One region of the Bacillus cereus group sp. RP37 genome, then DNA from elsewhere that is predicted to be linked to it. Evidence: a T-box and tRNA genes for the amino acid it is inferred to sense, from the RefSeq annotation. Region 1 holds a T-box; the other holds one or more tRNA genes.

Region 1 (11,571 bases):
CCCAATTACAGAAGTATTACGCGGCATGGGAAAATTATCAGCAGAAGAGCGTCCACGTATGGGAGCACTAGTAAATGAAGTACGTGAAGCGATTCAAACGCGTCTAGACGACAAAATTGGTAACTTAGAAAAAGCAGTAATTGAAGCGAAATTAGCTACTGAAACAATTGATGTTACACTACCAGGTCGCCCTGTTGAAACAGGTTGTCACCATCCGTTAACAGCTGTTGTTGAGCAAATTGAAGATGTATTCATCGGTATGGGTTATGAAGTAGCTGAAGGAACAGAAGTAGAAAAAGACTACTACAACTTCGAAGCATTAAACTTACCGAAAGATCATCCAGCGCGTGATATGCAAGATACATTCTACATTACAGAAGAAACGTTATTACGTACACATACATCTTCTGTGCAAGCACGTACGATGGAAAATAATAAAGAAAAAGGCCCAATTAAAATTATTTGTCCTGGTAAAGTGTATCGCCGCGATGACGATGATGCGACACATTCACATCAGTTCATGCAAATTGAAGGTCTTGTAATTGATAAAAACATTCGCATGAGTGACTTAAAAGGTACACTACAAGTATTCGTGAAAAAGATGTTCGGTGAAGATCGTGAAATCCGTCTTCGTCCAAGTTTCTTCCCATTCACAGAGCCATCTGTAGAGATGGATATTTCTTGTATGATGTGTCACGGCAAAGGTTGCGGCACTTGTAAAGGAACTGGCTGGATTGAAATTTTAGGCGCAGGTATGGTTCACCCGAACGTACTTGAAATGGCTGGTTATGATTCAAAAGAATATCAAGGTTTCGCATTCGGTATGGGCGCAGAGCGTATCGCAATGTTGAAATACGGCGTAGATGACATTCGTCATTTCTATACAAATGATGTACGTTTCTTACAACAATTCAAACGAGCGTAAGGGAAGGAGAGGATAAGTATGTTCGTATCATATCGTTGGTTACAAGAGTATGTAGATATTAAAGATGTAACAGCACAAGAACTAGCAGACAAAATCACGAAAAGTGGTATTGAAGTAGAAGGTGTTGAAGTATTAAATAAAGGTGTAAAAGGTGTTGTAGTTGGTCACGTATTAGAGTGTGAAAAACACCCAGAAGCTGATAAATTAAGCAAATGCTTAATCGATATCGGTGAAGAAGAGCCAGTTCAAATTATTTGTGGAGCTACGAATATTGCAAAAGGTTTAAAAGTACCAGTTGCAAAAGTTGGCGCTGTACTTCCTGGTAACTTCAAAATTAAAAAAGCAAAACTACGTGGTGAAGCTTCTCACGGTATGGTTTGTGCTCTTCAAGAGCTTGGCATTGATGGGAAATTAGTTTCAAAAGAATATGCAGATGGTATCTTCATCTTCCCAAGTGACGCTGAAGTTGGTGCAGATGCACTTGAAATTTTAAACTTACATGATGAAGTACTTGAGCTTGGTTTAACACCAAACCGTGCTGATTGCTTAAACATGTTAGGTGTTGCATATGAAGTAGCTGCTATTTATGGCCGTGAAGTAAAACTTCCAGCTATCGACTTACAAGAAACTGCAGAAAAAACTTCTGATTACATTTCTGTAAGCGTAGAAGCGAAAGAAGAAAACCCATTATATATTGCAAAAATGGTTAAAAACGTAAAAATTGGTCCATCACCAATGTGGATGCAGACTCGCCTTATGGCAGCTGGCATTCGTCCAATTAGCAACGTAGTTGATATTACAAACTACATTTTAATGGAATACGGTCAACCGTTACATGCATTCGATTACGATAAATTAGGTTCAAAAGAAATCGTTGTTCGTCTTGCAAAAGAAGGCGAAAAAATTGAAACGTTAGATGATCAAGAGCGTACATTACAAAGCCACCACCTTGTAATTACAAACGGCACAAAAGCTTTAGCTGTTGCTGGTGTAATGGGCGGAGCGGATTCTGAAGTTACAAATGAGACAGTAAACGTTTTAATTGAATCTGCATACTTCGCAGGTCAAACAGTGCGCCGTACATCAAAAGACTTAGGTCTTCGCAGTGAATCAAGTGCACGTTTTGAAAAAGGAATCGACCCAACACGTACATTTGAAGCAATTCAACACGCAGCTGCTTTAATGGCGAAATACGCTGGAGGAGAAGCACTTGAAGGTGTAGTAGAAGCTGACAACTTACAAGTACAAGAGCGTACAGTATCTGTTACTGCTGAAAAAGTAAACCGTGTATTAGGTACAAATATTTCTGCAAGTGAAATGGGTACAATGTTCACAAACTTGAAATTCCCATTCACAGAAGTAGAAGGAACATTCCATGTGAATGTACCAGCACGTCGTCCTGATATTACAATTTCAGAAGACTTAGTAGAAGAAGTGGGCCGCTTATACGGTTATGATCACATTCCAGTTACATTACCTTCTGGAACGATGACTCGTGGTAAATTAACAGCAGCACAAACGAAACGTCGTAAAGTACGTCGCTTCCTAGAGGGTGCTGGTTTATATGAAGCGATCACATATTCATTAACAAGCGCTGATAAAGCGAAGCAATATATGGTTGAGCCAAATGAAAAAGCTCCTGTAAACCTTGCACTTCCAATGAGTGAAGAGCGTAGCCAACTTCGTCTAAGCTTAGTGCCACAGTTGTTAGAAGCAGTTTCATACAATGTTGCACGTAAAAACGATAGCGTTGCTTTATACGAAGTAGGTTCTATCTTCTTGCCAACAGAAGCAGGAGAACTTCCGAAAGAAGAACAACATCTTGCAGGTGTAATGACAGGTCTTGCTCTTCACCATGCATGGCAAGGTGAGAAGAAAGTAGTAGACTTCTTCGTTATGAAAGGTGTACTAGAAGGACTATTCGACGTACTTGGCGTTTCAAACCAAATCACATATGCACCAGCAAAACGTGAAGGTATGCACCCAGGTCGTACAGCTGACATCGTATTAGATGGCGAAGTAATTGGTTTCATCGGTCAATTGCATCCTGAAGCAGAAAAACAATTAGATGTGAAAAATACATTCGTATTCGAATTATCTCTTGTAAAAGTATTCGGTGCAGACGCAGAGGAAACTTATTACTCAGCAATTCCACGTTTCCCATCTATGACACGTGATATGGCTGTTGTCGTAACGAAAGAAACAAAAGCTGGTGAAATGAAGCAAGTTATTGCTGAAACTGGCGGAGAACTTCTGAAAGACGTAACGCTATTCGACTTATACGAAGGTGAAAAAATGGAAGAAGGCAAGAAATCACTTGCATTCTCTATGACCTACTTCGATGCAGAACGTACGTTAACAGACGAAGAAGTAACAGAAGCACATAACCGTGTGTTAACAACGGTAGAAGAGAAATTCGGTGCGGAGTTACGTAAGTAATTAGAAAATTGCCGGATTCATTCCGGCAATTTTTTTATTGCACAATCGTCTAAAGATGTCGGTAAGTCGATATATTATAAAAATCGCTTATATATTTTCTGGCATCTTGCATCTTTCTCTCGAATGTAGTACATTAATTTTAGTTTAACAAAACGAAAGACGATGATAAGGAAAAGTAGTATATACTATAATCCAAAGCGAGTCAGGGATGGTGAGAGCCTGATGAGGCGGTATATGTGAAGAACACCTTGGAGTTGCTAACCGAAATTGAATCTTGTATTCAAGAGTAGACTTAGACGGGAATCCGGCCTGTTACAAACCGGGAAGTATGTATTACATACGAGTTAAAGTTGGTCTTTATGACAAATTGGGTGGTACCGCGAAGTTTAACCTTTCGTCCCTTTATGGATGAAAGGTTTTTTTGTATTTAAATATATCAGCAAAGGAGAATTTCACTATGGAAAACACATTAGTAAAAAGTCTGTATAGAGATACAGATAAATACGCAGGTCAAACAGTACAAGTATCAGGGTGGATTCGTAACTTACGTGATTCAAAAGCATTTGGTTTCATCGAATTAAACGACGGTAGCTTCTTCAAAAGCGTTCAAATCGTTTTCGATACAGAATTAGAGAACTTCAAAGAAATTGCAAAACTTCCACTTAGCTCTTCAGTTAAAGTAGAAGGTAAAGTAATTGCAACGCCTGGAGCGAAGCAACCATTTGAAATTAAAGCAGAAAAAATTGATATCGAGGGTTTATCAGATTCTGATTACCCACTTCAAAAGAAACGTCATACGTTTGAATACTTACGTACAATCGCTCACTTACGTCCAAGAACAAATGCATTCTCTGCAACGTTCCGCGTACGTTCTATCGCAGCATTTGCGATTCACCAGTTCTTCCAAGAGCGTGGATTCGTACATGTTCACACACCAATCATCACTGGTAGTGATACAGAAGGTGCTGGCGAAATGTTCCGCGTAACAACGCAAGATTTAAACAACGTACCAAAAGGTGAAGACGGACAAGTTGATGAAGCAAAAGACTTCTTCGGCAAAGAAACAAACTTAACAGTAAGTGGACAGCTGAACGCTGAAGCTTATGCATTAGCATTCCGTGATGTATACACATTCGGACCTACATTCCGTGCAGAAAACTCAAACACAACTCGCCACGCTGCTGAGTTCTGGATGGTTGAGCCTGAGATTGCATTCGCTGAATTAGGTGACGTAATGGATCTTACAGAAGATATGCTGAAATATGCAATGAAATACGTACTAGAGCATGCGCCAGAAGAAATGGAATTCTTCAACAGCTTCGTTGATAAGACAGTTCTAGAGCGTATGAACAATGTGATTAACTCTGACTTCGGTCGTATCACATATACAGAAGCAATTAAAGTACTTCAAGAATCAGGTGCTGACTTCAAATACCCAGTAGAATGGGGTATTGACTTACAAACAGAGCATGAAAGATACTTATCAGAAGAGATCTTCAAACGCCCTGTATTCGTAACTGACTATCCGAAAGACATTAAAGCGTTCTACATGCGTATGAATGAAGATGGAAAAACAGTAGCTGCTACTGACCTTCTAGTTCCTGGCATCGGCGAATTAATCGGCGGAAGTCAACGTGAAGAAAGAATGGACGTTTTAGTAGACAGAATTAAAGAATTAGGTATGAACGAAGAGGACTACTGGTGGTACTTAGAACTTAGAAAATACGGCGGTACAAAACACGCTGGATTCGGTCTAGGTTTCGAGCGCTTCCTAATGTATATCACTGGCATGGCTAACATCCGTGACGTAATTCCATTCCCAAGAACTCCAGGTTCTTCTGAGTTCTAAAATATGAAAAAAGCGAGAGGATTTCCTCTCGCTTTTTATTTTGAATAGTTTAGTACCTCGTAGCAAAAAGTAACGCGAAGGGGTGAATATAAATGAGTAAAAAAGTGAAAAAAGATCATTCAAGATCAAGCCTTGGTTCTCCAGAAATAGAAGGACAAGGAACGACGACACATGAAACAGGTTCTCATAAAGTATCTTCATCAAATAAGAAGCAGAAACGAAGCTAACATAAAAAAGGAGAGTCTTGGCGGCTCTCCTTTTTATGTGTTACATCTTATTATCGTTAATTTCTTTTGTAATGTTATCTACATCTTTGTCTAATCGATCTAAATAGAAAAACCACAGTAAGCTTATGAACACGTAATAGATGGCCATAACGCCAAGATTATCAGATATGTTTTCGAATGTGGATTTAGTAGTGAATAAAACTCCCCAAATGGTAGAAATAATGAAGTAAGAAAGCGGGCCTACTAGGTGTACGAAAACATATAATAACTTTTTCACTTTTACAGCGTTCATATGAAAAACCTCCTTTTTCTTATCATACATTCAAGTTCCTCACAGAAGTGTTGTAGTTTTGCTGGATTATGTATTAACGAGCGGGCATCGTGTTTCCCGATAAATCTTCGGATCCGAAAGTTTAATAAGAAAGATCGGCCATAGCGTTCTATTAAATCGTTGAACTCTCGTTGTTCACTTAGTAGCTGAATGTTTTCTCTAATTTCGAACTGTCTTTCGTGTGGATCACCTAGTAAGATATTTAGAATCATTTGTAGAAGTAGCAATGGGAATCCCCTTCCTTAATTTGAATAATCTGTATATTTATATTGTAACAAAAATATAAGGTCGATAGTAGGGTGAAACAAAAAACAGGAGTTTGTAGGCTCCTGTTTTTGTCGATACTATTTTAATAAGCGAAACGCCTTCTCCGTATTAGCAAAATGCAGTTTCACAAACTCAGGTAATCGTTCTTTACCAAGTTTTTGAATTAATTTAGCAGCAGCGATATCAACTTGTTTACCAGCACCTTTTGGAAGTGGCATACCAGCTTTTTTACTTAATTCGTCAAACTGTTTTACGAATGAGTAGCGAGCTAAAATAGAAGCAGCGGCTACTGCTAAATGGACGCTTTCGCCTTTCGTCGCGAAGTAAACATTTTCACGCTGTACCTGTTTTTGTTTTGCTAAATATTTGTAGTATGTATCAGGTTGTGTGAATTGGTCGATTAAGATGCCTTCAGGTTTTGTAGGCTCAATTTTAGCTAATAAGTTTGTAATAGCTTTATTATGTAGTAAAGCTTTTAACTTACCTTGGTTGTTTCCTTTATCAAATAGTTCGTTATATTTTTCATTATGAAGGACAAGAGAACTGTAAGGAACAACGTGTAGAAGTTGTTTCGCAATGGCAGTAATTTGATCGTCATTTAAGTTTTTAGAGTCTTTTACACCAAGTTCTTTTAAAAGTGGAATTTGCTTCGCATCCACATATACAGCAACTACTGTCATCGGCCCGAAGAAATCACCAGTACCAACTTCATCTGACCCTACGATAGACATTGTACCAATGGAAGTAGGCGGTGCATAACGGTGTGAATCGACAGATTTTTTTACAGCTGTTTTCGGTGTTTGAGAGACAGTTTGCCAACGAGAAGCCTCTGCTTCAGCACGTCCGCCTTGGAACATTACTTTTCCAGATTTATACGCTGTAATTGTGCAAGATGGTACCTTTGCCATGAAGATCCCGCCTTGCGGGATTTTCGGGCTAAGCGAGTGTTTATATTGTTGTTTCATGTCTTCAATTACTGTAGAATTTGTTTGAATTACGATAGAATTTGACATAATGGTCGCCCCTTTTTTTATATTGTTATTTTTATCATATCGGATTGTTCTTTCTGTTTCCATATTATGAAGGTTCATGGTATGATAAACTTTAGGATTCTGTACGTGATTGGAGGCCGGTGAGTTGTCACAACAAAAGGGAAAGAAAAGTCGAATTAATGTAGAAATCTATGGTCAGCAATATTCAGTTGTTGGCGATGAAAGTACAAGTCATATCCGCATGGTAGCAGCGATTGTGGATGATAAAATGCGCGAACTCAATGCCAAGAATCCTTCGCTTGACACGAGTAGACTAGCGGTATTGACGGCGGTAAACGTCATACACGATTACATAAAATTAAAAGAAGAACATGAGAAATTGAAAGAAAGTATGACAAAAAAAGGAATGGAATAACATGATTGATATTATTATCATTTTACTGCTTGTTATGGGATTTTTCCTCGGCTTACGCAGAGGGTTTATTCTGCAACTTGTAAAGTTAACAAGCTTTATTATCGCATACCTTGTTGCATACTGGTACTGTAAAGATTTAGCGCCAGCACTTGCGAAATTTATTCCGTATCCATTTGATAAAAACGTATCTGTTCCAGAATGGATTGATGCAAATAATATTGAGACAGTATTTTATCAAGCGCTTGCGTTTATCATATTGTTTATTATCACAAAAATTGCACTTTCGTTACTTGGTAATTTGTTAAATATGTTTGCAGAAATACCGGTTTTAAAGCAAGTAAATGCGTTTGCGGGGGCAATCCTCGGATTTTTAGAAGTATATATTATTTTGTTTGTCTTAATTATCATTGGAAACATTCTTCCGATTGAACAAGTACAAACACCATTACAAAAATCATCAATTAGCAAAATAATTGTAGACGATACACCGATTCTCTCTGAAAAGGTGAAGGAACTATGGCAGACAGGTAGCAGAGTATAACTTCTCTTTTTTCGGAAAGAGGAGTTTTTTTCTATGAAAGAAAGGCGGGGTAATGATGAAAGTAAATAAAAAACAAGTTATTAAATTACTAGAGACAATCGGGCTTTTTATGGAACTAAAGGGCGCAAATCCATTTAAAATATCTGCATTTCGTAAGGCGGCAGCAGCATTAGAAAGTGACGATCGCAGTCTTTCTGAAATTGAAGATTTCACGAAGATTCCAGGTATCGGAAAAGGAACAGCGGCAGTTATTCAAGAATATATAGAATCGGGAACATCTGAAGTATTACAAGAGCTTGAAAAAGAAGTGCCAAGTAGCTTATTACCGTTATTAAAATTACCAGGCCTTGGTGGTAAAAAGGTAGCTAAGTTATATAAAGAACTTGGTGTTGTTGATATGGAATCGCTAAAAGCGGTTTGTGAGGAAAATAAAGTACAAGCTTTAGCAGGTTTCGGTAAGAAGACAGAAGAGAAAATATTAGAAGCAATTGATCAAGTAGGCTCTCGTCCAGAGCGTTTACCAATCGCGATGGTATTGCCTATTGCCGGGGAAATAGAGGAGAAATTGTCGAATATTGCTGAAGTAATTCGTTTCTCTCGCGCTGGTAGTTTGCGCCGTGTTCGTGAAACAGTGAAAGATTTAGACTTTATCATTGCAACGACAGAACCAGCAGCAGTACGTGAGCATTTACTGCAATTCGATAATATGATTGAAGTAATCGCAAGTGGAGATACGAAAGTTTCTGTTCGTCTTCAATATGAATATGATATTTCAATCGATTTCCGTTTAGTAAAACCAGAAGAATTTATTACAACGCTTCACCATTTCACAGGATCAAAAGACCATAACGTGAAAATGCGTCAAATCGCAAAAGATAAAGGCGAGAAAATTAGTGAGTACGGTGTAGAAAACTTAGAAACAGGTGAAGTGAAGACGTTTGAAACAGAAGAGGAGTTCTTTGCTCATTTCGGTCTTCCGTTTATCCCGCCAGAAGTGCGTGAAGATGGAAAAGAAATTGAATTAATTAAAGAGTATCCAAACTTAATTCAGTTTTCCGATATACAAGGTGATTTACATATGCATACAACGTGGAGTGACGGTGCTTTTTCTATTGAAGAAATGGTACAAGCGTGCCGCGCTCGTGGATATAAGTTTATGGCAATCACTGATCACTCACAATACTTGAAAGTAGCGAACGGTTTAACGAAAGAGCGCCTTCGTGAACAAGCGAAAGAAATTGAACGTATGAATGAAAAGTATCCAGACATTACAATTTTACGCGGAATTGAAATGGATATTTTACCGGATGCAACACTTGATTTTGATGATGAAGTACTAGCAGAATTAGATTATGTTATTGGAGCGATTCACTCTAGCTTCTCACAAGACCGTGAAACGATTATGAAACGTCTTCGCGCTGCGCTAGAGAATAAGCATGTCACAATGATTGCTCATCCGACAGGACGTCTTCTTGGACGTCGTGAGGGTTATGATGTAGATACAGATTTATTAATTGAACTCGCAAAAGAGACAAATACAGTTTTAGAATTAAATGCGAATCCAAACCGTCTAGATTTAAGCGCGAAATTATTAAAACAAGCACAAGATGCTGGTGTAAAAGTAGCGATTAATACGGATGCTCATACGCTTGAAATGTTAGAAGATATGGAAACAGGTGTAGCAGCGGCACGTAAAGGTTGGATTCAAAAAGATAACGTAATTAACACATGGGATATTGAACGTTTATTAGACTATATTAAACGTAATAAGTAACACAAGGGGGACCTGCAACATGTTAGAAAGAACGTTGCGTGTATTAGAATACAATAAAGTAAAAGAACAATTACTTGAACATACAGCCTCTTCACTTGGCCGTGACAAAGTGAAGCATTTAGTGCCGAGCACTGATTTTGAAGAAATCGTAGAAATGCAAGATACAACGGATGAAGCAGCGAAAGTCATTCGTTTGAAAGGTAATGCACCATTAGGTGGTATTACGGATATTCGCTCAAATGTGAAGCGTGCAAAGATTGGAAGTATGTTAAGCCCGAATGAACTACTGGATATTGCCAATACGATGTATGGTAGTCGCAATATGAAACGTTTCATTGAAGATATGGTTGATAATGGTGTCGAGCTTCCCATTTTAGAAACTCATGTTGCTCAAATTGTATCTTTATATGATTTAGAAAAGAAGATTACAAATTGCATCGGTGATGGCGGTGAAGTAGTCGATAGCGCAAGTGATAAACTGCGTGGTATTCGTACTCAAATTCGTACTGCGGAAAGCCGTATTCGTGAAAAGTTAGAAAACATGACGCGTTCTTCCAACGCGCAAAAGATGCTGTCTGACGCGATTGTAACGATTCGTAACGAACGTTACGTAATCCCAGTAAAACAAGAATATCGCGGCGTATATGGCGGTATTGTTCACGATCAATCAGCTTCTGGACAAACGTTATTTATTGAACCACAAGTCATTGTAGAATTAAATAACGCGCTTCAAGAAGCACGAGTGAAAGAAAAACAAGAGATTGAACGCATCTTATTGATGTTAACAGAAGAAGTGGCAGTAGAAGCGGATATCGTTTTATCGAACGTAGAAGTAGTTGCGAATCTTGACTTCATCTTTGCGAAAGCTTTTTATGCCAAGCGTATTAAAGCAACGAAGCCAATCGTAAATAACGAGCGCTATATGGATTTAAGACAAGCACGTCATCCGCTTATTGATCCGGAAATTATCGTGCCAAATAATATTATGTTAGGTAAAGATTTCACGACAATTGTTATTACAGGACCGAACACAGGTGGTAAAACAGTTACGCTGAAAACAGTTGGTATTTGTGTACTAATGGCGCAATCTGGTCTTCATATTCCAGTAATGGATGAATCAGAGATTTGTGTATTCAAAAATATCTTTGCTGATATCGGTGATGAGCAATCGATTGAACAAAGTTTAAGTACGTTCTCCTCACATATGGTGAACATTGTTGATATTTTAGAAAAAGCTGATTTTGAAAGCTTAGTTTTATTCGATGAATTAGGAGCTGGAACAGACCCGCAAGAAGGGGCTGCATTAGCAATTTCAATCTTAGATGAAGTATGTAATCGTGGTGCTCGCGTTGTTGCAACGACGCATTACCCAGAATTAAAAGCATACGGATATAACCGTGAGCAAGTTATTAATGCGAGCGTTGAGTTCGACGTAAACACATTAAGCCCAACGTATAAATTATTAATCGGTGTACCAGGACGTAGTAATGCCTTTGAAATTTCGAAACGCCTTGGATTATCTGATCGCGTGATTGATCAAGCTCGTAACCACATTAGTACAGATACAAACAAAATTGAAAATATGATTGCGAAGTTAGAAGAAAGTCAAAAGAACGCAGAACGTGACTGGAACGAAGCAGAAGCACTTCGTAAGCAATCTGAAAAACTGCATCGCGAATTACAGCGTCAAATTATTGAATTTAACGATGAGCGCGATGAAAAATTATTAAAAGCGCAAAAAGAAGGAGAAGAAAAAGTCGAAGCTGCAAAGAAAGAAGCAGAAGGCATTATTCAAGAACTTCGTCAATTGC
Region 2 (18,481 bases), 310 kb from region 1:
CATGGCGGTTGTGGCGAAGTGGTTAACGCACCGGATTGTGGCTCCGGCATTCGTGGGTTCGATTCCCATCAGTCGCCCCATTTTTTCTTGAAATAATTAATATGCGGGTGTGGCGGAATTGGCAGACGCACTAGACTTAGGATCTAGCGCCTTTGGCGTGGGGGTTCGACTCCCTTCACCCGCACTTTTAATAAAATAACTCAAACATGTCTTGCGGAAGTAGTTCAGTGGTAGAATACAACCTTGCCAAGGTTGGGGTCGCGGGTTCGAATCCCGTCTTCCGCTCCAATTTTCAATATGACATGCCGGGGTGGCGGAACAGGCAGACGCACAGGACTTAAAATCCTGCGGTGGGTGACCACCGTGCGGGTTCGACCCCCGCCCTCGGCACCATATGCGCCCGTAGCTCAATTGGATAGAGCGTTTGACTACGGATCAAGAGGTTAGGGGTTCGACTCCTCTCGGGCGCGCTTTTATTAACGGGAAGTGGCTCAGCTTGGTAGAGCACCTGGTTTGGGACCAGGGGGTCGCAGGTTCAAATCCTGTCTTCCCGATTTTCCAAAAAACACGGGGCCTTAGCTCAGCTGGGAGAGCGCCTGCCTTGCACGCAGGAGGTCAGCGGTTCGATCCCGCTAGGCTCCACTTTTTTTAATATCATTTATGGCGGTGTAGCTCAGCTGGCTAGAGCGTACGGTTCATACCCGTGAGGTCGGGGGTTCGATCCCCTCCGCCGCTACCATAAAGGACCTTTAGCTCAGCTGGTTAGAGCAGACGGCTCATAACCGTCCGGTCGTAGGTTCGAGTCCTACAAGGTCCACCACTAAAGGTTTATATCTCGGAGGTATACCCAAGTTCGGCTGAAGGGATCGGTCTTGAAAACCGACAGGCGGCGAGAGTCGCGCGGGGGTTCGAATCCCTCTACCTCCTCCATTTTTTCTAAATTAAATATTTTATCATCGCGGGGTGGAGCAGCACGGTAGCTCGTCGGGCTCATAACCCGAAGGTCGCAGGTTCAAATCCTGTCCCCGCAACCAAATGGTCCCGTGGTGTAGTGGTTAACATGCCTGCCTGTCACGCAGGAGATCGCCGGTTCGACCCCGGTCGGGACCGCCATTTTTTACATAAAGGCTCGGTAGCTCAGTCGGTAGAGCAGAGGACTGAAAATCCTCGTGTCGGCGGTTCGATTCCGTCCCGAGCCACCATTTTGAAGTCGCAAGCCGACTTAGCTCAATTGGTAGAGCAACTGACTTGTAATCAGTAGGTTGGGGGTTCAAGTCCTCTAGTCGGCACCACTTTCAAAATGAGCCATTAGCTCAGTTGGTAGAGCATCTGACTTTTAATCAGAGGGTCGAAGGTTCGAATCCTTCATGGCTCACCATTTATAATTTAATGCGGGTGTAGTTTAGTGGTAAAACAAGAGCCTTCCAAGCTCTGGTCGAGAGTTCGATTCTCTTCACCCGCTTTTCAATTATGGGCCTATAGCTCAGCTGGTTAGAGCGCACGCCTGATAAGCGTGAGGTCGATGGTTCGAGTCCATTTAGGCCCACCATAATTGTTCCGCAGTAGCTCAGTGGTAGAGCTATCGGCTGTTAACCGATCGGTCGTAGGTTCGAGTCCTACCTGCGGAGCCATATTTATAGAGAAGTACCCAAGTGGCTCAAGGGGCTCCCCTGCTAAGGGAGTAGATCGCGAACGCGGTGCGAGGGTTCGAATCCCTTCTTCTCTGCCAGAACTGGCCCGTTGGTCAAGTGGTTAAGACACCGCCCTTTCACGGCGGTAACACGGGTTCGAATCCCGTACGGGTCATACTAAAAGAGATAGCATAATCTGCTATCTCTTTTTTGTTGTGTAAAAGCGGACTTTGAATCGTCTGCTTTTTTTTTATAGATTTCTTGTATACTTTTTTCTATTCTAATCGTCTAACTAATAGAAAGGAGAGAGCGATGGAGTATGAAAAGATTATTATAAAAACCTCTAAAAGCATTTATAGGTATTTTCTTAAAATAGGGCTAACACCATATGCCCATTAACCTAAGAATTTTATAATGCCCTCAAAATTAGCTTGATGGTGATGGGGTATCGCCATCATTTTGGAAATAAACCACGTTAAGATTATATAAGTTTAATTTCACATGAGCTTTTTTCTTTTTTTGATTACGTTACAGCTCCATCATAAAATATACGAGGTAATTTATTAAAATCATACTGAATTACTTTATCAAAGCTATCCAAATATGCATGTAAAGATTGTGTAATCATAAGATTAACAACTTTTTCTTTGGTATTAAAAATAATAATAGGTTTTTTAAGTGACCAAGTATACCCAACTTCCCACATTGTTCCGGAATCTTGATCATTATATATTGCAAAGGTAATATCACTATGTTGAATTGCATTTACATCAGTAACAAAGTTTTGAAATTGCCATTCATAAGATCCAAAGGGAAATTTACTCATATATTTTCGTGGAGAAAATACATTTAATCCTTTCTTAGATAAAATTATCTCTAATTTTTCTAATAGTGCAATTTGTTCAGGGTTGAAAAATGGCCCGGCTAAATATATATTCATTTATTTGCCCCCCTAATGGTTATAAAAATAATTATTTTTTATTCACTTATATGATTTGTATGTATGTAAACAAGTTTTAATAAGAGTTTTTGGTTTTGAGATAATAAAAGGTATAATTACAAAGTAATTATGCTGTGAAAGTTAAAAATTTTATAATGCTTCCAAAACAAAAATATTGTGTCTTTTATAACAACGAGGTCCATTTTTATGGTTCTGGGGATCGTATTAAATTTTAACTTGATGGCGAGGGGCTAACACCAGCAGATGTAGAAGACATTGTTCAAGACACGATACATAAAGCATTATTGTCTGTACCAAATATGAAAATTACTTATATAAAAACATGGTTATTTCAAGTTGCGATTAATAGACACCGTGATTTATCAAGAAGGCAAAAGCGTAGTGAAGAAATCCCGATTGAATCTGTTCAATTAATTGGATCAAAAGGATTAGATGAACCACTTTTGAGAAAAGAGCTTCAAGTAGAAATACAAAGCATGCTTGGAAAGATGAATCCAATATATAAATATATCCTTTTATTAAAGTATAATTATGAATTTTTATATAAGGAAATAGCAACCATATTAGAGATGAAAGAAGAAAATGTGAGTTGCGCTTGATATATTCAGAAAATCGCCGATATAATTTCAATCACCAAAGAAAACATAAGAAAAATCCTTTCACAATCTAAAGAAAACGCCTCCATTAAAATGGATTCCACACCTATTCCATCAACTTTACACTCTATGTGAAAAAGTTCACAAATAGGTCATAATTTGTGAAGTAATTCACAATAATACGTGCTACAATATGAGTGTAAAGAAGTTAAACAACATTAAATTAGTATTTTAATTAATTACTTAAACAATCATAAAAAATAGATGTGAACAATAGAGAGGGGAAATTAACATGAAAAAAGGTATCAATCGTGTAGTATTAGTAGGAACAGGAGCTGTAGGTTGTAGTTACGCTTACTCAATGATCAACCAAGGTGTAGCTGAAGAATTCGTATTAGTAGATGTTAATGAAGCAAAAGCAGAAGGGGAAGCGATGGACTTAAGCCATGCAGTACCATTCTCTCCATCACCAACAAAAGTTTGGAGCGGTAGCTATGCAGATTGTAAAGATGCAGATTTAGTAGTTATCACTGCTGGATTACCACAAAAGCCAGGTGAAACTCGTTTAGACTTAGTTGAGAAGAACACAAAAATCTTTAAACAAATCGTTCGCGGTATTATGGATAGCGGATTCGATGGAATCTTCTTAATTGCAACTAACCCAGTTGACATTTTAACTTACGTAACTTGGAAAGAATCTGGTCTACCAAAAGAGCGTGTAATCGGTTCTGGTACAACTTTAGACTCTGCTCGTTTCCGTTACATGTTAGGTGACTACTTAGATGTAGATCCACGTAACGTACATGCTTACATCGTTGGTGAACACGGTGACACTGAACTTCCAGTATGGAGCCACGCTACTATCGGTGTACAAAAACTAGAAACAATCTTAGCTAACAACGAACAGTACAAACAAGAAGACTTAGACAAAATCTTCGAAAACGTACGTGATGCAGCTTACCATATCATCGAGCGTAAAGGTGCAACTTACTACGGAATCGGTATGTCACTACTTCGTGTAACTAAAGCAATCTTAAGCAACGAGAACAGCGTATTAACTGTATCTGCATACCTTGAAGGACAATACGGTGAGAAAGATGCTTTCGTAGGTGTTCCAGCTGTTATTAACCGCGAAGGTGTACGTGAAATCGTAGAACTTGAGCTAAATGAAGATGAAAAAGCGAAATTCGCTCATTCTGTAAAAGTATTAAAAGAAACAATGGCACCAGTACTATAATAATTGATAAATCATTCAGAGGCGGGACACTGCTTCCTACCTCTGAATTCATATAATTTAATATAAATTCCTTTTCCGGTTTCCTTGTATATCCCCAATATACCCCTTTTGCTGGATAAGGATCGTTTATAGAAAAGAGCACTCTACTTTACGTAGAGTGCTCTTTATTATTATTTTTTAGGCGTTAATCCCAATTTCTTTAAGATATCTGCCAGTGTACCGCTTTTTGATTTTTCCGCAGGTGTTTGTGATTTAGATGCATCCGGACCCTTTTTCAAGAAGTTCTTTTCAACAAAGCGAATATCTTTTTCGTCGACAATACCATCTTTGTTAAGGTCTCCGTCTTTTACAGATACTCCTTTTTTACCATAGTTGCTAGCGATAATTTCAGCATCTTTTATATCAATTACTTTATCACCGTTTACATCACCGGCAAGGTTTTCATCAAGGCGTGCATAATAATATTGACCAAGCAGCTTACCATCTTTTTCAGTACCTAATTTCGTTGTTAGACGGCTTGTTAAATGTCCTGGAACTTCTACATATAAGTTATAGTCGCGTTTATTAACTGGAAATCCATTCAGCTTGAAGTATCCATATTTATCTAGTGATCCTTCAAACTTATGACGGTAGGAATCTGTTGCATATACTTTTACGCCAAGCTTTGTATAATCGAATTTTTCATCTAAATATCCACGTTCATTTAAGAATGCACCAGGTTTAATATTTCCTTCTACTAGTGAGTTTAAGGACATAACTGAGAATGTTTGATCTTGAAGTACACGCATTCTGTTTGGTTCTGGTTCACCTTGTTTCCAGTAAGCGAACACTGATAAATCTAATTGAGCATTTGCTTCATAAAACTCATCGTTTTCGACTTTGAACGTTACATCAATGAATGGGAAATCACCATCTAATCCAGCGAAGTTTTTGTCATCGATAGCTCCGCCTACTGTAACAGAACCTGCTTCTAGTTTCGGTTCATTTACTTTTGCTGTTACCCCTTTTTCAGAAAGGAGTTTTTCAAAAGCAGGATTCAATTTCGCATTTGCAAATTTGAAGTTCTTCTCTAGGAATTTTACGTTAAATTCCCCAGCAACGAATTGTTTTACGTGTTTCGCATTTAGGGTTACAGTAAGTTCATCATTTTTGTATACTTCTCTTTTATCATAGCTAGTTTTCGCATATTGAGCTCCTTGCGGGATAAACCAATAGTTATTTACACCGTTTGGATAGTCAGGTCCTGCAGTTGCATAATCGAAAATATATACGCCTGTGTTCATTGGGCCTTCCACCTTAAAGGATTCAGGAGTAATGCCAACTTTAAAGTCACCATTTGCATTAATAGGTAAAAACTTATGCAAGTATGGGGAATAATCATAGTACATAACGCCATTCGCTTCTTGCGTAATGTTTAAGCCTTTTCCTTTTAAGTAGTCAACGTTTGAATCATATACATTACCTTTAATCCATAGTGCCTTTTTGCCATCTTCCACTGTATAATTCTCTTCATTTAATTCATAAATACCAGGTTTTAATCCCGTTAATTTCACTTCCGGTGGTGTATTATCAATTACGACATAATCACCTTTCACACGTGCTTTCCCGGCTTTATCGTAGCCGACAAACTCAATTGTGTAGTCTCCTTCTGGTAAGTTGATTTTCTCATCACCGATTGGTTTTGCAGGATCATTTGTAAAAGGATATACTTTTCCGTTAAAGAATGAATCTAAGTAATAATACACATCCGTTTTTAGTCCACTCGTGTTTAATGTTCCGATGAAGCCGAGCGCTTTATTTGTTTTGGAATCTTTCACGATAAGATCTAACGTTTCAAGTTCGCTATTTAATTGGAATGCCCCGTGAACATAGGATTCACCGTATGGATTAAATTTCGATGTATCAGTTGAAATGGCTTTTCTTGATAGTATCGCGTTTTCAATACCAGGTTCTGATACACGAATAGAGAACGGAATTTGATACGTTTCTTCTTTATTTTTCGTATTTGTAATATGAATATATCCTTCATATCGGCCTTGCTTTGCACCGGCTGGGACATTAATTTTTGCTTCGATTTCATCTGATTTGCCAGCATCAAGAGTAATTGTTTCTGGAACAGAGACTTTTACACTGTTTGCGACAGCATCGTTAATAGTAGAAGAAGCCGGTATATAAGAAATTTCTGTTTTAAATTCTTTCTTCTCTTGTTTATTATGGTTTTCCACTTTTATATTTCGTTTTTGTTCAAGAGCTTCACCGTCTTTTTGATAAAACTTACCGAATGCAATAGATCCAGTTTCTTCGGGTACTTCAATTACTTCATCATTTACAACAGTTTTTGTCGTATCTAATACTTTAAAGCTTGTTTCTGTATGAACAGCGTTGTATGCATCTACTCGCCCAGCTCCAACTTCATATACAGAATATTTTTCTTTTAAATCATCAGCCGTGTTCATAAGAGACGCCTTTACATCGAATGGAGAGTATTCTGGGTGTTCTTGTAAAATAAGAGCAGCAACGCCAGCGATATGAGGGGATGCCATAGATGTTCCTTGCATACGCTCATAGGAAACGTCATAGTTTTCGCCTTCTTGTGGATCGTTAATATATTCAGGCACTGTTGAAAGTACAGCAACACCAGGTGCTGTAATATCAGGTTTAATATCATCATTTGATGTAACAGGGCCTCGTGAGCTAAAGTCTGCAAGATGATCGCCTTCTGTTTGAATATAACTAATTTCGCCAAAAGTAAAGGAGGTGTTACCTTGTTCGATTTGAGCTTTTAGTTTTTCACCGTCTTCTTTCGTTAGGCGGAATGCTGGAATGTATTTTGTGCTTTCGCCAACGTAGAAAGGAATTTCTCCGTCCACATTGTTATAAATAATAACGGCTTTTGCACCAGCTTGTTTCGCATTCGCGATTTTTTCATCAAATGAGAGTGTACCACGTGCAACGAGAGCGATTTTCCCTTTTACATCTTTTTTACTAAATTCGTCAGGCGTACCGATTCCTACAGATTCAATAGGGAGAGATTGTCCTTTGAAATCTTCTATTTTATCAGTGAAGTTTTTGCCAAATAAAATTAAGTTAGGGAATTGTACTTGTCCAGCATGACCTGATAGTTTTGGTAAGGAAATAGAACTATCACTTGCCCCGACCGTAATCGCAAAGGGAGAAGCACCTGGTGATCCGAGTGTCGCTGGATTTGGACCAGAGTTCCCAGCAGCAACGACTGTAACAACACCGGAAAGCATCGCGTTATTGACAGCGATAGACGTTGGATCAAGCGGATTGTTACTATCGTCACCTAACGATAAATTAATAACGTTCATACCGTCAGAAATAGATTTATCGATTGCAGCAATAATACCAGAACTATCTCCGCTTCCGTATGGACCAAGTACACGATAGTTATACAGTTCAATGTCAGGTGCAACACCTTTTACTGCGGAATCTGATGTGTTTTTCTTTTGAGCAGAAACGATACCTGCTACGTGAGTACCATGTGCGGTGTAGAAGGAAGAGCCACGATCATCGAATTCAGGAGCGCCAGATTGTTGCCATTCTGCATACGTAGTCTCCATCGGATCTGCATCGTTATTAATAAAGTCCCAACCTTTTACGGAGTTTGGGTCTATTTTGCTAGAGTCCTCGCCATTTTTTGCACGGTATCCTTTATACACATCTTTTAAGTCAGGGTGATTGTAATCAATACCTGTATCTAATACACCAACTTTAATTCCTTTTCCGGTAATGCCCTCGCTATGTAACTTATCTACCCCAATTTGCGGAATGCTATCTGTTAGTTTTTGAGGTGCTTTCTGCTCTGCTTGTTTTGGTAAATTTAATTTTACTTCGTAATCTTTCCAAATACGTTTTACAACACCGATTCGTAACAATTCTTCAACTGTATTTGCAGGTAATGTCAGGGCAACCCCATTTATAGCATGTTTATAAGAGCGTTTAATTTGTACAGACTGGAAATTTCCAGACTTTACTGATGGACTGAATTGACGGAGGTTTTTAAGACCTTTTTGGAATTCTTCATGCTCTTGATCAATGCGTGCTTTTATATTTCCAGGTGCAGCTTGCAATCCTTTTTCTTTTTGTTTTAATTCATTAATCTTTACTGGCGCAGTTTGAAATTCTACAATGATATTTACTGGTTCGGAACTGCTCGTATTAATATCTGGTGAAATCGTAAAACCAGGATTGGCATCTAACGTTTGTAATGCCTGACGCTGTTCTTTAGAAAGTTTTGATAGTAAAGACTGGGCGTTTGAAGAGTCAATTTGATTAATAGGGTTTTCAGCAAGTACATTGAACGGAAGGGCAGTTGAAAATAGAACGCCAGCCGTTACAATTCCGGTAACAAAACGATTTTTCTTTTTCATGTATAGGCCTCCGATAATTTATATTTTTAAAATTATTTCTCCACGCCTGGTGTTTGCTCTGCATGGAATGTCCAATTTAGCTGTAAGGAATCCCCCTGGAATTTATTTTGATCTTGGTCGTTGTCTTCAAAGGAGAAGAGGACGTGTAAGGAATCTGTTTCACCAGATTTAATACCATCTATTAAGTTATGACGTTCTAGAGATGTAGCTACATCCTCAGGTTTCATATTTTTCAATTCTGATAGTTTTGTTTCCCACAAAATTTCATGATCATCGTTTGGATTAGATGGCTTTCCATCATTCACTAAAAATTTGACGATGATGTGATCGCCTAAATCTTCACCATCATTATTTTGCTTTGCATCTGTAACTTCATAGGATGTTTCAAGTGCTACCTTTGCAATATCCAATGTTCCTTTGTTTTCAAGCTTGAAATTTCTTTCAATAAAATCACCTGGTTTTAAATCTTTCACATCAACGATTACACTTGGATTAATAGAAAGGTCTAGTGTTCCCGCTTGAAATGAATTATTCGATGTTTCAGAATCACTGAAATAGGCGAATACACCGCCGAATGTAAGGGATAAGCCAAGTGAAGCTGTGACAACTCCCATTCCAACTTTTTGTTTTACTGACATAAGAAAGCCCCCTAATTTTAATTTTTTCAAACGTTCGCCGGGAGTATGGATAGAGTAAACAGAGTGTTTCAGTATGAATTATATTTGCGAAGGTTTGGTGTTCTTTATTGAGAACAAGTATATGCTTATGAATTTTCCATTTCAATAAAATTGTGACAAAAAATGTTGAGAAACATTTTTTTATGACAGATTATTTTGTTGTGATTTTACGTGATAAATAGAGTGGAAAATAGGAGGAATCTAATAGAATAGATATTGAGAAATAAATAAAAGGCAGAAAGATAGAAAGAAAGTGAAGCGTTTTCAATGAATATTCGTCAAAATTCGATATTTTATATGGAAATGTGAAAAAAAATCAATATTTTTAAGAAAAAAACGTATATTTTTTATAAATCAACAAGGATATTTCAGTTTTTTGCAGAATTGTTAAAGTATAAAAAATTCTGTCATCTTAGTGAGGTGAACATATTGAGTGTAATAAATTGTGAAGAAGTGAAACGAGATGAGTTTCATACAGAAAAGTACTATGACAGTTATAACATCTTTGGCGCACATGTTGTGACGGAAGATGAGATGCGAGGAGTACGATTTACAGTATGGGCTCCTCATGCGAAAGCAATGAGTGTTGTTGGAGATTTTAATGAATGGGATTATGAACAACATAAGATGCTACAAGTGACAGAAGAGGGAATTTGGTCCTTGTTTATACCGCATATTGAAGAAAGAGAAATATATAAATATGCGATTGAAACAATGACTGGTGACGTCATTTTAAAGGCAGATCCGTATGCTGTGTATGCAGAAGTAAGACCGAATACGGCATCTGTAGTTTTTGATATAAAGGGATACGAATGGAATGATAAAAACTGGAGCCGTAAGAAAAAGAAAAAATCGGTTTATAAAGAAGCGATGACGGTTTATGAATTACATTTCGGTTCTTGGAAAAAGAAAGAAGACGGAACACTGTATTCTTACAGGGAAATGGCAGAAGAACTCATTCCTTATGTGGTGGAACATCAATTTACACATATTGAAATTATGCCGCTTGTTGAGCATCCATATGATCGTTCTTGGGGATATCAAGGGACGGGATATTATGCAGCAACGAGTAGATTCGGCACGCCACATGATTTGATGCATTTTGTCGATGAATGTCATAAATATGGAATCGGTGTCATTTTAGATTGGGTGCCGGGGCATTTTTGTAAAGATGCTCACGGTTTATATTTGTTTGATGGGACACCGACTTATGAATATAAAGATAAAGATGTCCAAGAAAATCTAGTATGGGGAACTGTCAATTTTGATTTAGGAAAGAGGGAAGTACGTAATTTCTTAATTTCAAATGCGTTATTTTGGATGAGACATTTCCATATTGACGGTTTCAGGGTGGATGCAGTTGCGAATATGTTGTATTGGAATAAAGAAGGGCAGGAGCAAAGTAATGAGCACGCTGTTTCATTTTTACGAGAGTTAAATGAAGCGGTGTTTGCAGAAGATGAAGATTTCCTTATGACAGCAGAAGATTCAACAGCTTGGCCACTTGTAACAGCCCCAACGTATGAAGGTGGGCTTGGGTTCAATTACAAATGGAATATGGGCTGGATGAATGATGTGCTGAAATATATGGAGTGTGCGCCTGAGTATAGGAAGCATATTCATGAGAAAATGACGTTTTCTTTAATGTATGCTTACTCTGAAAACTTTATATTACCGCTTTCTCATGATGAAGTCGTTCATGGGAAAAAGTCGTTATTAAATAAAATGCCAGGAGATTACTGGGATAAGTTTGCTCAACTTCGTTTATTATATGGATATTTTTTTACTCACCCAGGAAAGAAATTACTTTTCATGGGAGGAGAATTTGGGCAGTTTGATGAGTGGAAAGACCTTGAAGATTTAGATTGGAATTTACATGATTTTGAAATGCATCGTTATATGCATGATTACTTTAAAGAGCTCATAGCATTGTATAAGCGCTCCAAACCACTTTGGCAGCTTGATCATTCACCTGAAGGATTTCAGTGGATAGATGCTAATAATCATGAGCAAAGTATTTTCTCGTTTATCCGCCAAGGGGATAAACAAGAAGATGCGTTAGTTGTCGTATGTAATTTTACGAAAGCTACATATGAAAACTATAAAGTAGGTGTACCAGATTTCGAGAATTATAACGAGATTTTAAATAGTGATGCTGAGCAATATGGCGGTTCGGGGCAAGTAAATAAGAAACGTCTTAAGGCGATTCTAGAACCGTATCATAATCAAGCAGCACATGTAGAAATTACAATTCCACCATTTGGCGTATCCATATTACGACCAGTGAAGACGAGAAAGGGGAGCAAAAAACAAGATGGCTCAAAAACAAAAGTGCGTAGCAATGTTACTAGCAGGGGGAAAAGGTAGTCGATTAAGTGCATTAACAAAAAATTTAGCCAAGCCAGCTGTTCCATTTGGTGGTAAATATCGCATTATTGATTTTACGCTAAGCAACTGTGCGAATTCTGGTATTGAAACGGTGGGGATTTTGACGCAGTATCAACCACTTGAACTTCATAATTATATCGGAATCGGCAATGCTTGGGATTTAGACCGAGTAAGCGGTGGAGTCACAGTGTTACCTCCTTATGCGGAATCTTCAGGGGTGAAGTGGTACACAGGTACGGCAAGTGCCATTTATCAAAACTTAAACTATTTAAGTCAGTACGAACCAGAGTATGTTCTTATTTTATCTGGCGACCATATTTATAAAATGGATTACAGTAAAATGCTAGATTACCATATTGAGAAAGAAGCGGATGTTTCGATTTCTGTTATTGAAGTGCCTTGGGATGAAGCGAGTCGCTTTGGCATTATGAATACAAATGAAGAGATGGAGATTGTTGAATTTGAAGAGAAACCGCAATTTCCAAGAAGTAATCTTGCCTCAATGGGAATCTATATTTTTAACTGGGCAATTTTGAAAGAGTATTTAGAGATGGATGCAAGAAATCCTGAATCTAGTAATGATTTCGGAAAAGATGTACTTCCGCTTTTATTAGATGAAGGGAAAAAGCTTATGGCGTATCCGTTTGAAGGATATTGGAAGGATGTTGGAACGGTGAAAAGCTTATGGGAAGCGAATATGGATTTACTTCGCGATGAAACGTCGCTGAATTTAAACGATCGTAATTGGCGTATTTATTCTGTGAATCCAAACGAACCGCCTCAATATATTGCCGAACAGGCAAAAGTAGAAGAATCACTTATTAACGAAGGATGCGTCATTGAAGGGGACGTGAAGCATTCTGTATTATTCCAAGGGGTGACGGTGGAAGAGGGTAGTATGGTTATTGATTCTGTCGTTATGCCAGGAGCGAAGATTGGTAAAAATGTTGTGATTGAAAGAGCGATCGTTGGATCGGAAATGGTTATTGAAGATGGAACAATTATTCGTCCAGAAAAGAATGTTGACGATGTAGTACTAATTGCTGAAGGGAAATAGAAAAGGGGGATGAAATGAATGGGAGAAAAAATGTTAGGAATTATTAATGCAACGGGAAGTTTTCCTTCCTTAAAGAAAGTAACAGGGCATCGTTCACTAGCGGCGTTACCGTTTGGGGGCCGTTATCGACTCATTGATTTCATGCTTTCAAATATGGTGAATTCTAATATTCATAGTGTGGCAGTTTTTACAAGCCATAAAAACCGTTCACTAATGGACCACGTTGGTTCAGGCAAACAGTGGGATTTAGATAGAAAAAGAGACGGACTGTTTTTATTCCCGCCAAACTGCCAATGTGACCAAGATGAATTTGGATCCTTTGCACATTTTAGAAGACATATTGATTATTTTCTAAGAGCCAGAGAAGAATACGTTGTTATTACGAATAGCCATCTCGTAACAGCATTAAATTTTCAAGGGGTGTTAGAGCGACATATACATACGGCAGCTGACATTACGGAAGTTTGTCATGAAGGGGTTTCGCTTCAAACATACGTGTTAAAGAAGCAATTATTATTAGATTTATTTGAAGCATATAAAGATGTGGAGCAATACAGTTTATTTGATGTAGTGAGAGAAAAGCGCGGAAAATCACTGCATATTGCTACGTATGAGCATACAGGATATGTAGCTATTATTGATTCGATTGAAAGTTACTATAAGCATAGTTTAGAAATTTTGCAGCCTGCTATTTGGAAGCAAGTATTTAAGAAAGAAGCACCGATCTTTACGAAAGTAAAAGATGAACCACCAACGCGTTACTTAAAGGGTGCAGCCGTGAAAAATACAATGATTGCAAACGGTAGTATTATCGAAGGCGAAGTAGAAAATAGTGTTGTCTCCCGTTCTGTTAAAATTGGAAAAGGTTCAATTGTTCGTAATAGCATTATTATGCAAAAGAGCCAAATTGGAGATAACTGTATAATAGACGGTGTTATTATTGATAAAGACGTGAAAATTGGTGATGGTGTCGTACTAAAAGGAAACGCCGATGAACCATACGTTGTCGAAAAAGGAAGCGTTCAAAACAGTACAATTAATAGTTATTCTTAAGAAATCAGTGGGGGTTTTTCCTCCACTGATTAAAGTTATAATTTAAATGAAAACTCGAAGGGAGGAAGCTGCAAGGGAAGTAGTATAAGCTTTTCGTGCAGTGGGACAACAAGTGAATATTTTATTTGCAGTATCAGAATGTGTACCATTTGTTAAATCGGGAGGATTAGCTGATGTAGCAGGTGCGCTCCCAAAAGAGCTGAAAAAATTAGGTGTGGAAGTTCGCATTATACTCCCAAATTATAGTCTTATTCCAAAAAAATTAAGGGATGGATGTACGCTACATAAAGTAATTAACGTCCCGCTTGGGTGGAGAAATCAATATTGTGGAATTTTAAAAGGTGAGCAGGATGGGATTACGTATTACTTAATAGATAATGAATATTATTTTAAGAGGGATTCTCTATATGGTCATTATGATGATGGAGAGCGTTTTTCTTATTTTTCGAAAGCAGTTTTAGAGTGTATTCCGCATCTTGATTTCGAAGTGGATGTTCTTCATAGCCACGATTGGCATACCGCTATGGTTAACTTCTTACTGCGTGAAAAGTATCAAGATAACCCATTATATGAGCATATTAAAACGGTGTATACGATTCATAACTTGCAGTTCCAAGGTGTATTTCCTCCTGAAGTGATGTACGACTTGTTAGAACTTGGTGATGAATATTTTCATAGTGAGCAGTTAGAGTTTTATGGAAATGTGAACTTTATGAAGGGTGGCATTATCGCTTCTGATCAAATTACAGCGGTTAGCCCGACATACAAAGAAGAAATTCAATATGAGTTTTTCGGTGAGAAGTTAGATGGGTTGTTACGAAAATATAACGGTAAGCTTAGCGGCATTGTAAATGGAATTGATACGAGCGTATATAATCCAGAAACGGATTCATATATTACTGCTCAGTACGATGCAGATTCATTATATGAAAAAAATGAAAATAAACGCGCATTGCAGCGTTATTTTGGTTTGCCAGAAAAAGAAGATACACCGATTATTTCAATGGTAACGAGATTAACGAAGCAAAAAGGTCTTGATTTAGTACGTACTGTATTCCGCGAAATAATGGAGGAAGATGTACAATGTATTATTTTAGGATCAGGTGACTCTGAATATGAACAATTCTTTGAGTGGATGGCATATGAGTATCCTGAGAAGGTAAAAGTGTATATCGGATTTAATGAAGAATTAGCTCATCAAGTGTATGCGGGAAGTGATTTATTCTTAATGCCATCACTATTTGAACCATGTGGACTTGGACAACTTATCGCATTAGCGTACGGTACAATTCCGATTGTAAGAGAGACAGGTGGATTAAATGATACTGTACAATCTTATGACGAAGAAACTGGAGAAGGAAATGGTTTCAGTTTCACGAACTTTAATGCACATGACATGTTGCACACGGTTCGTCGTGCAATTGAATTTTATCATGATAAACCGGTATGGGAGCAGCTTGTAAAACAAGCGATGACTGAAGATTACAGCTGGGAGAAATCAGCTCTTGCCTATAAGAAATTGTATAAAAGTCTCATGGAATAACATGTAGGTGGTGAAGAAATGTTTACTCATGTTGAAAGTTTTAAATCAGCTTTTCTAGAAAAGTTAGAGACGATGTATGGTAAAAGTTTTAAAGACTCTACAACTCGTGATCAATACAATACGCTTGGGTACATGGTACGTGAGTATATGAATAGTCAATGGATTGCAACGAACGAAAGTTATCGGTCTGGAGAGCAAAAGCAAATGTATTACTTATCCATTGAGTTTTTACTTGGGCGTTTGCTTGGAAGTAATATATTAAATTTAGGCATCAGGGATGTCTGTGAGCAAGGACTTTCTGAGCTTGGTATTTCGTTGCAAGAATTAGAAGAAGTGGAAGCAGATGCAGGTCTTGGAAATGGTGGACTTGGACGATTAGCAGCTTGTTTCCTTGATTCACTTGCCTCTTTAAACTTACCAGGTCATGGCTGTGGAATTCGTTACAAACACGGCTTATTTGATCAAAAAATTGTGGATGGTTATCAAGTTGAATTTCCAGAACAGTGGCTCCTTCATGAAAACGTATGGGAAGTAAGAAGGCATGATCAAGCTGTAGAAGTAAGTTATTTCGGCAATGTTGAACCGCTATACATTGATGGACGTTTAGAGTTCAGGCATACGAACGCAGAAGTAATTATGGCAGTACCATATGACGTTCCAGTAGTAGGGTATGAGACGAGTACTGTAAATACACTTAGACTTTGGAATGCTGAACCAGTTCCTTTCCCGCAAAATTGCAAAGATATTTTGAAATATAAGCGTGAAACAGAGGCGGTATCGGAGTTTTTATATCCAGATGATACGCATGATGAGGGGAAAATACTTCGTTTGAAACAACAGTATTTCCTCGTATCAGCAAGTCTGCAAAATATCGTTCGTATGCATAGAGAAAGATATGGTGACCTTCGTCAATTACATGAGAAAATTGCGATTCATATTAATGATACACATCCAGTTTTGGCGATTCCAGAACTGATGCGTATTTTATTAGATGAAGAAAAACTAGCATGGGAAGAAGCTTGGCACATAACGACGCAAACGATTTCTTACACGAATCATACGACGTTATCAGAAGCGCTTGAAAAGTGGCCAGTTCACATTTTTAAACCGTTATTACCGAGAATTTATATGATTATTGAAGAGATTAATGAACGTTTCTGTCATGAACTTTGGGAACGTTATCCGTATGAATGGCATCGCATTGAAGAGATGGCGATTATTGCGCATGATCTTGTGAAAATGGCTCATTTAGCAATTGTCGGTAGCCATAGCGTAAACGGTGTAGCAAAAATTCATACGGAAATCTTAAAGCAGCGTGAAATGCGATTGTTCTATGAATTTTATCCAGATAAGTTTAATAATAAAACGAATGGAATCGCTCATAGACGCTGGTTAATGAAGGCAAATCCGCAGCTGACGAACCTGATTTCAGAGGCAATTGGAACAGAGTGGAAGAAAGAACCGATTAAGCTTCAAGCGCTGCAAACAGTCCAATATGATGCGAGTTTCCATGAGAAATTTGCAGAGGTAAAACAAGAGCGTAAAGAGATTTTAGCAGAGCGTATTCATAATAAAATGGGGATTACAATTGATCCAAATTCTATTTTTGATGTGCAAGTAAAAAGACTGCATGCTTACAAACGACAATTATTGAATGTTCTTCATATTTTATATTTGTATAATCGTCTGAAAGAGGATGCTAGTTTTACATTTTATCCGCGTACTTTTATCTTTGGAGCGAAAGCATCACCTGGCTATTACTATGCGAAAAAAATTATTAAATTAATAAATGAGCTTGCAAGGAAAGTGAATAATGATCCGTATGTGAGTCAATATATGAAAGTTATCTTTCTAGAAAACTACCGAGTTTCTTTAGCGGAAGATATATTCCCAGCAGCGGATGTTAGTGAGCAAATTTCAACTGCGAGTAAAGAAGCATCGGGAACGGGTAACATGAAATTTATGATGAATGGTGCGATTACAATCGGAACGTTAGACGGTGCTAACGTTGAAATAAAAGACCGGGTCGGTGATGATAACTGTTTCATTTTTGGCTTAACAGCGGAAGAGGTTCTTCATTACTATCAAAATGGTGGATATCGTGCAAGTGATTATTATCACCACAATATGCATATTAAGAAAGTAGTAGATCAACTGACGAATGGTTTCTTTGCACAGTCGGGAGCTGAATTTGAAGCAATTTATGATTCTCTCGTTATTCAAAATGATGAATATTTCGTTCTGCGAGATTTTGGTCCATATGCGGAAAGGCAAGAAGCTGTTGGTAGAGCTTATGAAAACCGAACGAAGTGGCTAGAAATGTCGATTTTAAATATTGCACAATCTGGTCATTTTGCGAGCGATCGAACGATTTTGCAGTATAGTAATGAGATTTGGGGTATTGGTAATGCGGTTACACAGTATTAAGTAAAAGTCCCTTTTGAAGGGGCTTTTCTTTATTAAGTTGAAGTGGGGTGTATAGGAAGGTACATTGAGACAAAGTGTAAAAATGAATAATACATATAGGGATGCTAAAGTGTATTCACTTTTAAAAGAGGAATATAATCGCTTAAAAAACCGAGCTTAATTTCATTAAGCTCGGTTTTCTTTTTTTGCTTAAGAAAGAAATGGGATGGCGGTGTATATGATACCTGTGCCACCATATTCTCCTGTCGCAAAGTATGAAAATGTAAAGAAACCTGTAAACGAAAAAATTACAATGAGAAAAAGTGCAAAGATAAATTTTAGCATGTAAGGTCCCCTCATCCAAAAGTAAATTCATATATCATTATAGTATGCAAAAAAATAATTTCCAATTGTTTACTGGTTAAAAATGAGAAGTCAGACATGTTTTGTATGTTGTCATGGCATGATTATTTGTAATGGATTTTGTGTTTTTTGTAAAAGTCATATTGTGATGAACGTGTGCATATTCCCAGTCTTG

What was found. The T-box of region 1 lies ahead of asnS (asparagine--tRNA ligase). A T-box ahead of a tRNA ligase gene usually reads a tRNA of that ligase, here a tRNA-Asn.
Positions count from the first base shown of each region.
Region 2: it has a tRNA-Asn gene. The T-box ahead of asnS (asparagine--tRNA ligase) is inferred to sense a tRNA for this amino acid. The anticodon was not compared.

Region 1 is NZ_JARVHP010000001.1:884,795-896,365, forward strand. It holds gene pheS (phenylalanine--tRNA ligase subunit alpha) at 1-925, shown strand, start outside; gene pheT (phenylalanine--tRNA ligase subunit beta) at 944-3,364, shown strand; T-box leader at 3,518-3,769, shown strand; gene asnS (asparagine--tRNA ligase) at 3,822-5,213, shown strand; gene QCI44_RS04725 (YuzL family protein) at 5,306-5,440, shown strand; gene QCI44_RS04730 (hypothetical protein) at 5,481-5,732, opposite strand; gene QCI44_RS04735 (hypothetical protein) at 5,729-5,998, opposite strand; gene rnhC (ribonuclease HIII) at 6,116-7,051, opposite strand; gene zapA (cell division protein ZapA) at 7,176-7,445, shown strand; gene QCI44_RS04750 (CvpA family protein) at 7,447-7,986, shown strand; gene polX (DNA polymerase/3'-5' exonuclease PolX) at 8,042-9,760, shown strand; gene QCI44_RS04760 (endonuclease MutS2) at 9,780-11,571, shown strand, end outside.
Region 2 is NZ_JARVHP010000001.1:568,019-586,499, forward strand. It holds tRNA gene QCI44_RS02890 (tRNA-His) at 5-80, shown strand; tRNA gene QCI44_RS02895 (tRNA-Leu) at 104-184, shown strand; tRNA gene QCI44_RS02900 (tRNA-Gly) at 214-288, shown strand; tRNA gene QCI44_RS02905 (tRNA-Leu) at 305-393, shown strand; tRNA gene QCI44_RS02910 (tRNA-Arg) at 397-470, shown strand; tRNA gene QCI44_RS02915 (tRNA-Pro) at 481-554, shown strand; tRNA gene QCI44_RS02920 (tRNA-Ala) at 570-642, shown strand; tRNA gene QCI44_RS02925 (tRNA-Met) at 663-739, shown strand; tRNA gene QCI44_RS02930 (tRNA-Ile) at 744-820, shown strand; tRNA gene QCI44_RS02935 (tRNA-Ser) at 838-930, shown strand; tRNA gene QCI44_RS02940 (tRNA-Met) at 958-1,034, shown strand; tRNA gene QCI44_RS02945 (tRNA-Asp) at 1,038-1,113, shown strand; tRNA gene QCI44_RS02950 (tRNA-Phe) at 1,127-1,202, shown strand; tRNA gene QCI44_RS02955 (tRNA-Thr) at 1,217-1,292, shown strand; tRNA gene QCI44_RS02960 (tRNA-Lys) at 1,303-1,378, shown strand; tRNA gene QCI44_RS02965 (tRNA-Gly) at 1,392-1,462, shown strand; tRNA gene QCI44_RS02970 (tRNA-Ile) at 1,473-1,549, shown strand; tRNA gene QCI44_RS02975 (tRNA-Asn) at 1,557-1,631, shown strand; tRNA gene QCI44_RS02980 (tRNA-Ser) at 1,639-1,729, shown strand; tRNA gene QCI44_RS02985 (tRNA-Glu) at 1,735-1,806, shown strand; gene QCI44_RS02990 (nucleoside 2-deoxyribosyltransferase) at 2,155-2,571, opposite strand; partial or broken gene QCI44_RS02995 (RNA polymerase sigma factor) at 2,841-3,191, shown strand; gene QCI44_RS03000 (L-lactate dehydrogenase) at 3,481-4,425, shown strand; gene QCI44_RS03005 (S8 family serine peptidase) at 4,596-8,819, opposite strand; gene QCI44_RS03010 (CalY family protein) at 8,852-9,457, opposite strand; gene glgB (1,4-alpha-glucan branching protein GlgB) at 9,926-11,863, shown strand; gene glgC (glucose-1-phosphate adenylyltransferase) at 11,811-12,941, shown strand; gene glgD (glucose-1-phosphate adenylyltransferase subunit GlgD) at 12,960-13,994, shown strand; gene glgA (glycogen synthase GlgA) at 14,107-15,537, shown strand; gene glgP (glycogen phosphorylase) at 15,556-17,964, shown strand; partial or broken gene QCI44_RS03040 (GNAT family N-acetyltransferase) at 18,020-18,124, shown strand; gene QCI44_RS03045 (hypothetical protein) at 18,154-18,288, opposite strand; gene QCI44_RS03050 (lipase family protein) at 18,365-18,481, opposite strand, start outside.